Regions from separate parts of the Streptomyces sp. NPDC091279 genome, predicted to be linked through region 2. Evidence: riboswitches for the same ligand, from Rfam matches in the RefSeq annotation. Region 2 holds a riboswitch; each other region holds the start of a gene.
The links. Region 2 has a riboswitch for cyclic di-AMP ahead of ACIQOU_RS22215 (NlpC/P60 family protein). Riboswitches for the same ligand answer to the same signal wherever they lie in the genome.

Region 1 (3,265 bases), on a different contig from region 2:
GTTCCGGGCGGGAAACCTGGACGTACACCGGACACGTGGGAGACGAGCAGTGGGGCCTGGTGACCAGAGGGGCCCGGCGGGCGAGGGACGGCGGATCTCCTTCGCGCGTCGCTTCGCCCGCCTCCTCCCCCTCCTGCTGATCGCCGTCGGGTTCGTCTACGACTACTTCACCCCGCAGCAGTTCACCGCGTCCCCGCTCTTCGCCGCCGCGCCCCTGGTCGCCGCCCCCCTCTACAGCCGCCGAGGCACGGTCCTGACCGGCCTCGCCTCCGTCCTCGCCGTGTTCGTCATCCATCTGCGGCTCGGCGTCGTCCTGCACGCCGACTCCCTGACGGAACTGGCGACCGTGGCGACGGTGGTCGTCCTCGCCGTCCTCATTAACGTCCTCGTGCGCCGCAGCGACGCCCAGCTCGCCTCCCAGCGCGAGATCGCCGAGGCCGCCCAACGTGCCGTACTGCCCGAACCGGCCGAGCGGATCGGCGGGTTCGACATCGCCGCCCGCTACGAGGCCGCCCAGGCCGACGCGTCCATCGGCGGCGACCTCTACGCCGTTCAGGACACCCCGCACGGCGTCCGGCTGATCGTCGGGGACGTCCGCGGCAAGGGCATGGGCGCGGTGGCCGCCGTTGCCGTGCTGATCGGGGCGTTCCGGGAGGCCGCCGAGCAGGAGGTCACCCTCGAAGCGCTGGCGCAACGGCTGGAGCGGGCCCTCGCCAGGGAAGGCACCCGGCGGGACGCGCTGGACGCCTTCGAGGCGTTCACCACCGCCGTCCTCGTCGAACTCCCGCACGGCGACGGCATCGCCCGCATCGTCACCCGGGGCCACCCGCCGCCGCTGCTGCTCGGGACCGACGGCACCGTCCGCGCCCTGTCCCCTACGGAACATGCCCTACCGCTCGGGATGGGGGAGTTGGGGGGTGGGCCCGATCGCGCCGAGGAGGCCGAGTTCCCGAGCGGCGCGACCCTGCTCCTGTACACCGACGGGCTCTCGGAGGCCCGGGACGCGCACGGGGAGTTCTTCGACCCCGAGGCACGGCTCGCCGGGCGGGTGTTCGACAACCCCGGCCTGCTGCTCGGCGCCCTCGCCCAGGAGGTGCGTCAGTACACCGGGGGCGGCACGGCGGACGACATGGCGCTGCTCGCCGTTCGCCGTCCTTGAGAGGCACCACCCGCGTGGTCACCCGATGTGAGCGGGCGAACTCCCTCCGCATAACAAGTGACAAACGGTCAGCGCACGTGATGTTTGGGCAGGGAGGTCAACTCGCCCGTTTTTTGGCGCTCATGGGCCGTACGTCCGTGTCGAAAACGTTAATGATCAAGGGGAACAGCTTGGAATCACCGCCCCGGGTCTATTAACGTTCGATAACGCAGCGCGGTCGTCCCAGCCGTCACCAAGGCGGCTCCGTGCGCACGCGCCGAATCCCGTAAGGGAACCGGGGAACCACCAACTTGGGGTGAATCGCGCTTTTTCCGTCGTGTCCGCACGGCGGGTATACGCGCGTAGGAGACCTTCCTGCTCCGAACCCGTCAGCTAACCCGGTAGGCGAGAAGGAAGGAAGGAGTACGCCTAAGTGGCGTCCAACAGGCCTGCTCCGACGGCCCCGCCCATACCGGACCAGTACCCCGGCGAGAGCTTCGGCTTCGGCGGCCCCGGCCCCGACGAGGGCCCCTGGCAGGAGTGGAACCCCACCGCGGAATCCCTGGCTCCGGTCCGCGGCCGGCACCGGGTCGCCAAGCAGCGCGGCGGGGGACTCGCCCGCAGTTCGACGGTGCTCGGCGTCGGCGTCATCGCCGCGATGGGCGCGGGCGGCATGGCCAGCGCCAACACCGGCAAGCCGCCGGTCTCCATCTCGATGCCCGACCTGCCCTCCTCCGTGGGCGCCGTGTTCGACGACTCCGACGCCACGCCCGAGCAGGGCTCCGCCACCGCGCTCAGCTCGGTCGGCGTGACCTCGAAGGAGACCGTCCAGGGCACCCGGGACGCGGGCGAGGCGCTGCGCGACCGGATCATGGCGCAGGCCGAGAGCCAGCAGGGCCAGATCGACACCAAGGCGCAGGCCGCCGCCCAGGCCGCCGTGGCGAAGCAGGTCGCCGACGCCACCGCCAAGGCGGAGAAGGAGGCCGTCGCCAAGGCCGCCGCCGCGAAGAAGAAGGCCGATGCGGAGGCCGCGAAGAAGGCGGAGGCCGCGCGTCTGGCCACGCTGGCCAAGCAGTTCACGTTGCCGACCTCGTCGTACACGATCACCGGCACCTTCGGGCAGGCCGGCGCGATGTGGTCCTCCGGGTATCACACGGGCCTCGACTTCGCCGCCCCTACGGGCACCCTCATCAAGGCCATCCACAGCGGCACGATCACCGAGGCGGGCTGGGCCGGTTCCTACGGCTACCGCACGATCCTGACCCTGGACGACGGCACCGAGCTGTGGTTCTGCCACCAGTCCTCGATCAACGCGACCGTCGGCCAGAAGGTCTCCACCGGTGACGTCATCGGACGCGTCGGCGCGACCGGCAACGTGACCGGGCCGCACCTCCACCTGGAGGTCCACCCCGGCGGCCAGGCCACGGGCATCGACCCGATGACCTGGCTGCGCGGCAAGGGCCTCACCCCGTAGGACCGACCCGTACCCGTACCCGTACCCGTAGTTCTCGGGTACTACGGGGCGACCCGTACGCCTCGGGTACTACGGGTCAGCCCCTACGGATCAGCCCTTACGGGGTCAGCCCCTACGGGTCAGCCCGTACCTCTCCGGTAGGTCGGTGGTGGGGTGCGGGTGATCTTTGGGGGCGTGGCGGCACGGCGGTTGAATGGGAGCCTCCTGTAGGGGCGTTGATGGGGGACATGACTTCTCCGCGCAAGCTCGGCCCGTCCGACCTCACGGTCTTCCCCCTCTCCCTCGGCGGCAACGTCTTCGGCTGGACCGCCGACGAGGCCACCTCCTTCGCCGTGCTCGACGCCTACGCGGCGGCGGGCGGCAACTTCGTCGACACCGCCGACGCGTACTCGGCGTGGATCGAGGGCCACTCCGGCGGCGAGTCCGAGACCATCATCGGCAAGTGGATCGCGGCGCGCGGCAACCGTGACGACGTCGTCATCGCGACGAAGGTCAGCCAGCACCCCGACTTCAAGGGCCTGTCGGCCGCCAACATCAAGGCCGCCGCCGACGCCTCCCTGCGCCGCCTGGGCACCGACCACATCGACCTCTACTACACCCACTTCGACCAGCCCGAGGTGCCGGTCGAGGAGATCATCGGCGCGCTCGACGCA
Region 2 (3,265 bases):
TGTACGCGAGCCACGCCGCCGTCTGCGCCCCGGCGAGCGTGCCGGACAGCGCGGCGAGCCCCTGCGTCGCCACGCAGGCCAGGAACACCCCGCCGGACATCCCGCGCCGCCGCCAGTGCCGTACGACGTCGATCAGCAGCGCCGGCCACAGGGCGGCGGCCAGCGCCAGCAGCGCGTCGGCGAGGAGATGCCGGCCCAGGTCGGAGAAGCGGGTGCCGAGAACGGCGGTCGCCGCGACGGCCGTCAGGGCCCCCGGCACCCGGGCCGCCGCCATCCATCGCGCCCGGTCCCACAGCAGCCCCGTGACGAAGCGCGCGGCCAGCACCAGCCACGCCCCGCACGCGAGCACCAGGGCGATCAGCGACAGCACCTCGTGCCCCGTCAGCCGCAGCCCCACCGACAGGATGCCCGTCGCCAGCACGGCGGCCCCGGCCTCCGGCGAACGGCGTGCCCACCACGCGCGCGGGGAGAGGGAGCCGGACGCGGGACCGTGAGGGGCGGACATGGGCCGATGCTAGGGAGCACCCGGCGCGGCGGTCGCGGGGCACGCGCGGGCGGGCGGAAACGGTCGCGCAGGGCGGCGCGGGCGCACGGACACGGGCCGGGCATATGCCAAAACGGCCGTACGCGTGCGTGCCGCGACGGCGGGTGCCGTCGATGCCTACGCGCGCGTGCGGCCGGGTCGGTGTCGGCTCAGGCCGGGCGGACCACGCTGTGGATGATCGACTCGCCGCCGTAGTAGACGGACTCCTCGCGGACGTACGCGCCCGGCTTCGGGGCGTGGATCATCATGCCGTTGCCGATGTAGAGGCCCACGTGGGTGACGTCGTCGTAGAAGAAGATCAGGTCACCGGGGCGGGCGTCGGCGAGGGGGACGGTCGTTCCGGCGTTCACCTGGTCGTAGGTGGTGCGCGGGAGGGTGACGCCCGCGGCCTTCCAGGCGGCCTGCGTGAGGCCGGAGCAGTCGTAGGAGCCGGGTCCGGTGGCACCCCAGACATACGGCTTGCCGACCTGCGCGCGGGCGAACGCAAGCGCTTTCCCCGCCTTGACGGAGTACGCGTCGCCCGAGGCGGAGGAGGAGGAAGAGGCGGAAGGGGACGACGAGGCGGACGAGGATGACGAGGACGACGAGTCAGGGGTGTCCTGTCGGGCCGCCTGCTCCGCCTTCTGCTGCTTCGCGAGTTCGGCGGCCTTCTCGGCGGCGGCCTCCTGCTTCTTCCGCTCGATCTCCGCGAGCCGCGCCTTCTCCTCGGCGGTCAGCTTCGACAGCATCGCGCGCGCGGCGGAGAGTTTCTGCTGCACGGTGGCCTTGGCCGTGTGCAGGTCGCTCTGGGTCTCGGTGAGCGTCTCAAGGCTCCGGGTGGCCTCCTGGCGCTTCTTCATGGTCGCCGACTGCTCGGTGACGTAGTCGTCGACCGCGCCCTTCTGGCGGGAGGTCAGACGGCTCATCAGCTGGGTCTGGTCGAAGTAGTCCTGCGGCGTGTCGGAGAGCAGGAAGGTCGCCGTGTCCGGCGTCGAGGCCCCGGAACGGTACTGGGCCGCGGCGAAGGAACCCAGCTCCTCCCGCGCGGAGTTGAGCTTCTGGGTGCGCCGGGCGACGTCGTCGAGGAGCGTGTCGACGCGCTTGCGCTGCTTGGTGGTCCGCTCCTTGGCCGCGTTGTACTTCTCGGTCGCCGACTCGGCCTGCCGGTACAGGTCGTCGACCTTCTTCTCGACCTCCTCCAGGCTCGGCTTGCCGTCGGGGGCGGGGGCGGCGTCGGCCGTCTGGGACAGCAGGGCGACGGAGGTCAGGGCGGCCGTGGCGAGGGCGGGGGTGCGGATGCCTGCTGCGCGTGCTCCCGAGGGGCGCGACTTGCGGTGCGACGCCAAGAGTGGCGACTCCTTCCCATATCCGCCTACCGAGTCGGCTGTCGGGTTCGGGCGCGTGCTTCGGAAGGGTTGCCCTACGGTGCCCGTCCCGCGAGGGGAGGGCGGACCGATTCACCCCGGGATCGGTGTGGGTCCCCGGCTCCGGATGCGCGGCGGCGGCCCGGACTCGGCGGCGGCCGCGCGGCCCGGCGACGTTCGCCGGAGAGGGTCGTGCGGCCTTGCCGGAACGGTAGCCAACTCGTGTGGCCTCTGTGAAGGTTGATGGCCGATATGCCCGATACGTTTTCGTGACCTCGGGAAGGTGTGCGGGGGTCGGTCGCCGCACGTGAACGCCTGGTCACGGGCGGTCGCGGGTGGCGTGGCCGGACGTCCGTGCGCGGTGGATGTTCTCAGGGCGGGGGCGGGCTGTCAGTGGGGCCGCCTAGACTCGGAGAGCGATGAGCAGCCTCTTTGACGACAGCTTCCTGGCGAACCTCCAGACCCCCCGCGGGCACGACGAGGAACCCCCGCCACCACCCGAGGACGAGCACGCCCCGGAGTCGATTCCGGACGACCTGTTCGGCGGGAAGTTCGACGCGCCCCCGGACCGCGACACCCACTACCGCGACGGCGCCCCGCGTCCGGTCCTGGACGCCGCAGCCCTGGTCGACGGGTTGAACGACAACCAGAAGAAGGCCGTCGTCCACGCCGGGACCCCGCTGCTCATCGTGGCCGGAGCCGGTTCCGGCAAGACCCGGGTGCTCACCCACCGCATCGCCTACCTCCTGGCCGAGCGGAACGCGCACCCGGGCCAGATCCTCGCGATCACCTTCACCAACAAGGCCGCCGGTGAGATGAAGGAGCGCGTCGAGCAGCTCGTCGGACCGCGCGCGAACGCCATGTGGGTGATGACGTTCCACAGCGCGTGCGTGCGCATCCTGCGCCGGGAGAGCAAGAAGCTCGGCTTCACCTCGTCGTTCTCGATCTACGACGCCGCCGACTCCAAGCGCCTGATGGCCCTGGTCTGCCGCGACCTGGACCTGGACCCCAAGCGCTACCCGCCGAAGTCGTTCAGCGCCAAGATCTCCAACCTGAAGAACGAGCTGATCGACGAGGAGGACTTCGCCGCGCAGGCCGCCGACGGTTTCGAGAAGACCCTCGCGCAGGCCTACGCCATGTACCAGTCACGGCTGCGCGAGGCGAACGCCCTCGACTTCGACGACCTGATCATGACGACGGTCAACCTGCTGCGCGCCTTCCCCGACGTCGCCGAGCACTACCGCCGCCGTTTCCGGCACGTCCTCGTCGACGAGTACCAGGACACCAACCACGCCCAGTACGCGCTCGTGCGTGAGCTGGTCGGCAGCGCCGAGCGGCCCCTCGACGTGCCGCCGGTCCCGCTCGCCGAGCACGAACT
Region 3 (3,265 bases), on a different contig from region 2:
CCCCAGCCGCAGGGCGGCGAGCCCAAGGTCTGGGCCTTCCCGGCACCCGAGCGGGCCACCCTCGACAACGGCCTGACGATCCTGCGCTGCCACCGCCCGGGCCAGCAGGTCGTCGCCGTCGAAGTGGGCCTGGACGCGCCCCTGGACGCCGAGCCGACCGGCCTCGAAGGCGTCGCCACGATCATGGCGCGGGCCTTCTCCGAGGGCACCGACAAGCACTCCGCCGAGGAGTTCGCGGCCGAACTGGAGCGCTGCGGCGCCACCTTGGACGCGCACGCCGACCACCCCGGTGTCCGCATCGCCCTGGAGGTGCCGGCGTCCCGCCTGGAGCGGGCCCTCGGACTGCTCGCCGACGCGCTCAGGGCGCCCGCGTTCGCCGACAGCGAGATCGAACGGCTGGTCGACAACCGGCTCGACGAGATCCCGCACGAGACGGCCAACCCGTCCCGCCGGGCCGCCAAGGAACTCTCCAAGGAGCTGTTCCCGCAGACCTCGCGCATGTCCCGGCCCCGCCAGGGCACCGAGGAGTCGGTGCGCGCCATCGACTCGGCGGCCGTCCGCGCCTTCTACGAGAGCAACGTCCGCCCCGCGACGGCCACCGCGGTCGTCGTCGGCGACCTCACCGGCATCGACCTCGACACCCTGCTCGGCGACACCCTGGGCGCCTGGACGGGCGCCCCCGCCGAGGCCCGGAAGATGCCCCCGGTGACCGCCGACGACCGGGGACGCGTCGTCATCGTCGACCGCCCCGGAGCCGTCCAGACACAGCTGCTGATCGGCCGCGTCGGCGCCGACCGGCACGACCGGGTGTGGCCGGCCCAGGTGGTCGGCACCTACTGCCTCGGCGGCACCCTCACCTCCCGCCTGGACCGCGTCCTGCGCGAGGAGAAGGGCTACACCTACGGCGTGCGGGCGTTCACCCAGGTGCTGCGCTCGGCGCCGGACGGCACCGGGATCGCGATGCTCGGCATCAGCGGCTCCGTCGACACGCCGAACACCGGACCGGCCCTCGACGACCTCTGGAAGGTGGTCCGCGGAGTCGCGCAGGAGGGGCTGACGGACGCCGAGCGGGACGCCGCCGTGCAGTTCCTGGTCGGCGTGGCGCCGCTCAAGTACGAGACCGCCGCGGCCGTCGCGGGCACCCTGGCCGACCAGGTCGAGCAGCATCTGCCGGACGATCACCAGGCCACGCTGTACCGGCAGTTGGCCGCCACCGGCACCGTGGAGGCCACCGCGGCCGTCGTCAGCGCCTTCCCGGTGGACCGTCTGGTCACGATCCTCGTCGGGGACGCCGCCGCCATCAAGGAGCCCGTCGAGGCCCTCGGCATCGGCGACGTCACCGTCGTCGCCGCGGAGTAGCCGGGCACCCGCGCGCGGGAACGACGTTGAGGAGTCGTCAGGACAGGCCCCGGTGACGGAGACGTCGCCGGGGCCTTCCGGTGTCCCCGACATGGCCGCGGAGTGTCCGAATTGAGGGAGAGGCTGCCCGTCTGCCCTGTGGGATGCGCTACAAAAACAGTGATCCGTTTGAGGATCGAACGGCGGCCCGCTTAGCGTCTCCCCGGCTGTCCGTCAGGCACCGCGCCGCATCCCGCGGCACCGGGCAGTCATCGCCGAGTCCCCCCACGGCGCGAGCCAGGGGAGCCGGGGACCCACGCAGTCCCTGGGGTGAATCGGACGCCCGCGCTGGTCGAGGGGGTCCGTAGGAGACCTTCCTGCTCCGAACCCGTCAGCTAACCCGGTAGGCGAGAGGGAAGGAAAGGACCAGCCACCACATGGCGTTCAACTGCGCCACCGGGAAGCACCGCCGGCCCACCCGCACGCAGCGCACCACCGCCCGCGCGGCCGGCATCGCGGCCCTCGCCACCACCGGCGTCGTCGGCACCCTGGCCGCCCCGGCGCTCGCCGCCGAGAACGTCGGCTTCACCGAGAACGCCGTCGAGCAGACCGGTCTCACCCCCGTCGTCACCCTCGGGGACCGGGTCGCCGACAGGATCGACGCCCAGGCCGCCGCGCAGAAGCAGGCCGCCGAACAGGCCGCCCGCAAGGAGGCCGCCCAGGAGGCCGCGCGCAAGAAGGCCGAGGCGAAGGCCAAGGCCGAGCACGAGGCCAAGGAGCGTGCCGCCCGCGACGCCGAGCGCGCCCGCCTCAACGCCTTCGTGCTGCCGATCAGCGGTTCCTACGTCTCCACCGGCTACCAGGCCGGCAGCTCCCTGTGGTCCTCCGGCAGCCACACCGGCGTCGACTTCCACGCCGCGAGCGGTACCTCCGTGCACGCGGTCGGCTCCGGCACCGTCGTCGAGACCGGCTGGGGCGGCGCCTACGGCAACCAGATCGTCATCAAGATGAACGACGGCACGTACACCCAGTACGGCCACCTGTCGTCCATCGGCGTCTCCGCGGGCCAGACGGTCACCCCGGGCCAGCAGATCGGCCTCTCCGGCGCCACCGGCAACGTCACGGGCCCGCACCTCCACTTCGAGGCCAGGACCAGCCCCGAGTACGGCTCCGACATCGACCCGGTCGCCTACCTCCGCGCCCACGGTGTGAGCGTCTGACGGCACCCCAGCGCCTCGTGTGAAACCCCGGTTCCCTGTGAGCCGGGGTTTTCCTCGTTTCCCACGCCCCGCTGTCCAAAAAATATCCATGGATTCCGGTCCGCCATCGGAAATTCTCGCTCATTGCCATAGAGTCAATGAACACGCGTCAATCGGCGACGTTTCACGGGGATTAATGCGGAGGCTGTCATGCGTATTCCGGCGCATTCGGTGTGCACGGCGATCCGGGACGACATCGTCGCCGGTGCCTACGAGCGCGGCAGCCGGCTCACCGAAGAACTCCTCGCCCGCCGCTACGGCGTCTCCCGCGTCCCCGTGCGCGAGGCGCTGCGCACCCTGGAGGCGGAGGGCTTCGTCGTAACCCGTCGGCACGCGGGCGCGTGCGTGGCCGAACCGACCGAGCAGGAGGCCGCCGACCTGCTGGAGATGCGCCTGCTCCTGGAGCCGCTCGGCGCCTCCCGGGCCGCCCAGCGGCGCACCGAGGCCCACCTCAAGGTGTTGCGCGGCCTGGTCAGGCTGGGTCAGGAGCGCGCCAGGAGGGGCAACAGCGAGGATCTGCGCTCACTGGGCGGCTGGTTCCACGAGACCCTCGCCCAGGCCGCCGGCAGCCCCGCCCTGACCTCGATGCTCACCCAGCTGCGCCACAAGATCGCCTGGATGTACGCGGTGGACGCGCCGCTCAGCCCCGCCGAGTCCTGGGCCGAGCA

Region 1: it holds a riboswitch for cyclic di-AMP, as region 2 does, so the genes downstream of both, ACIQOU_RS30480 (M23 family metallopeptidase) here and ACIQOU_RS22215 (NlpC/P60 family protein) in region 2, are expected to answer to the same signal.
Region 3: it holds a riboswitch for cyclic di-AMP, as region 2 does, so the genes downstream of both, ACIQOU_RS34550 (M23 family metallopeptidase) here and ACIQOU_RS22215 (NlpC/P60 family protein) in region 2, are expected to answer to the same signal.

Annotation. Positions count from the first base shown of each region.
Region 1 is NZ_JBIVVA010000013.1:201,565-204,829, forward strand. It holds gene ACIQOU_RS30475 (PP2C family protein-serine/threonine phosphatase) at 50-1,159, shown strand; cyclic di-AMP (ydaO/yuaA leader) riboswitch at 1,404-1,561, shown strand; gene ACIQOU_RS30480 (M23 family metallopeptidase) at 1,572-2,612, shown strand; gene ACIQOU_RS30485 (aldo/keto reductase) at 2,840-3,265, shown strand, end outside.
Region 2 is NZ_JBIVVA010000008.1:347,998-351,262, forward strand. It holds gene ACIQOU_RS22210 (tellurite resistance/C4-dicarboxylate transporter family protein) at 1-505, opposite strand, end outside; gene ACIQOU_RS22215 (NlpC/P60 family protein) at 694-1,869, opposite strand; cyclic di-AMP (ydaO/yuaA leader) riboswitch at 1,878-2,034, opposite strand; gene pcrA (DNA helicase PcrA) at 2,307-3,265, shown strand, end outside.
Region 3 is NZ_JBIVVA010000019.1:103,339-106,603, forward strand. It holds gene ACIQOU_RS34545 (M16 family metallopeptidase) at 1-1,359, shown strand, start outside; cyclic di-AMP (ydaO/yuaA leader) riboswitch at 1,602-1,763, shown strand; gene ACIQOU_RS34550 (M23 family metallopeptidase) at 1,776-2,558, shown strand; gene ACIQOU_RS34555 (GntR family transcriptional regulator) at 2,748-3,265, shown strand, end outside.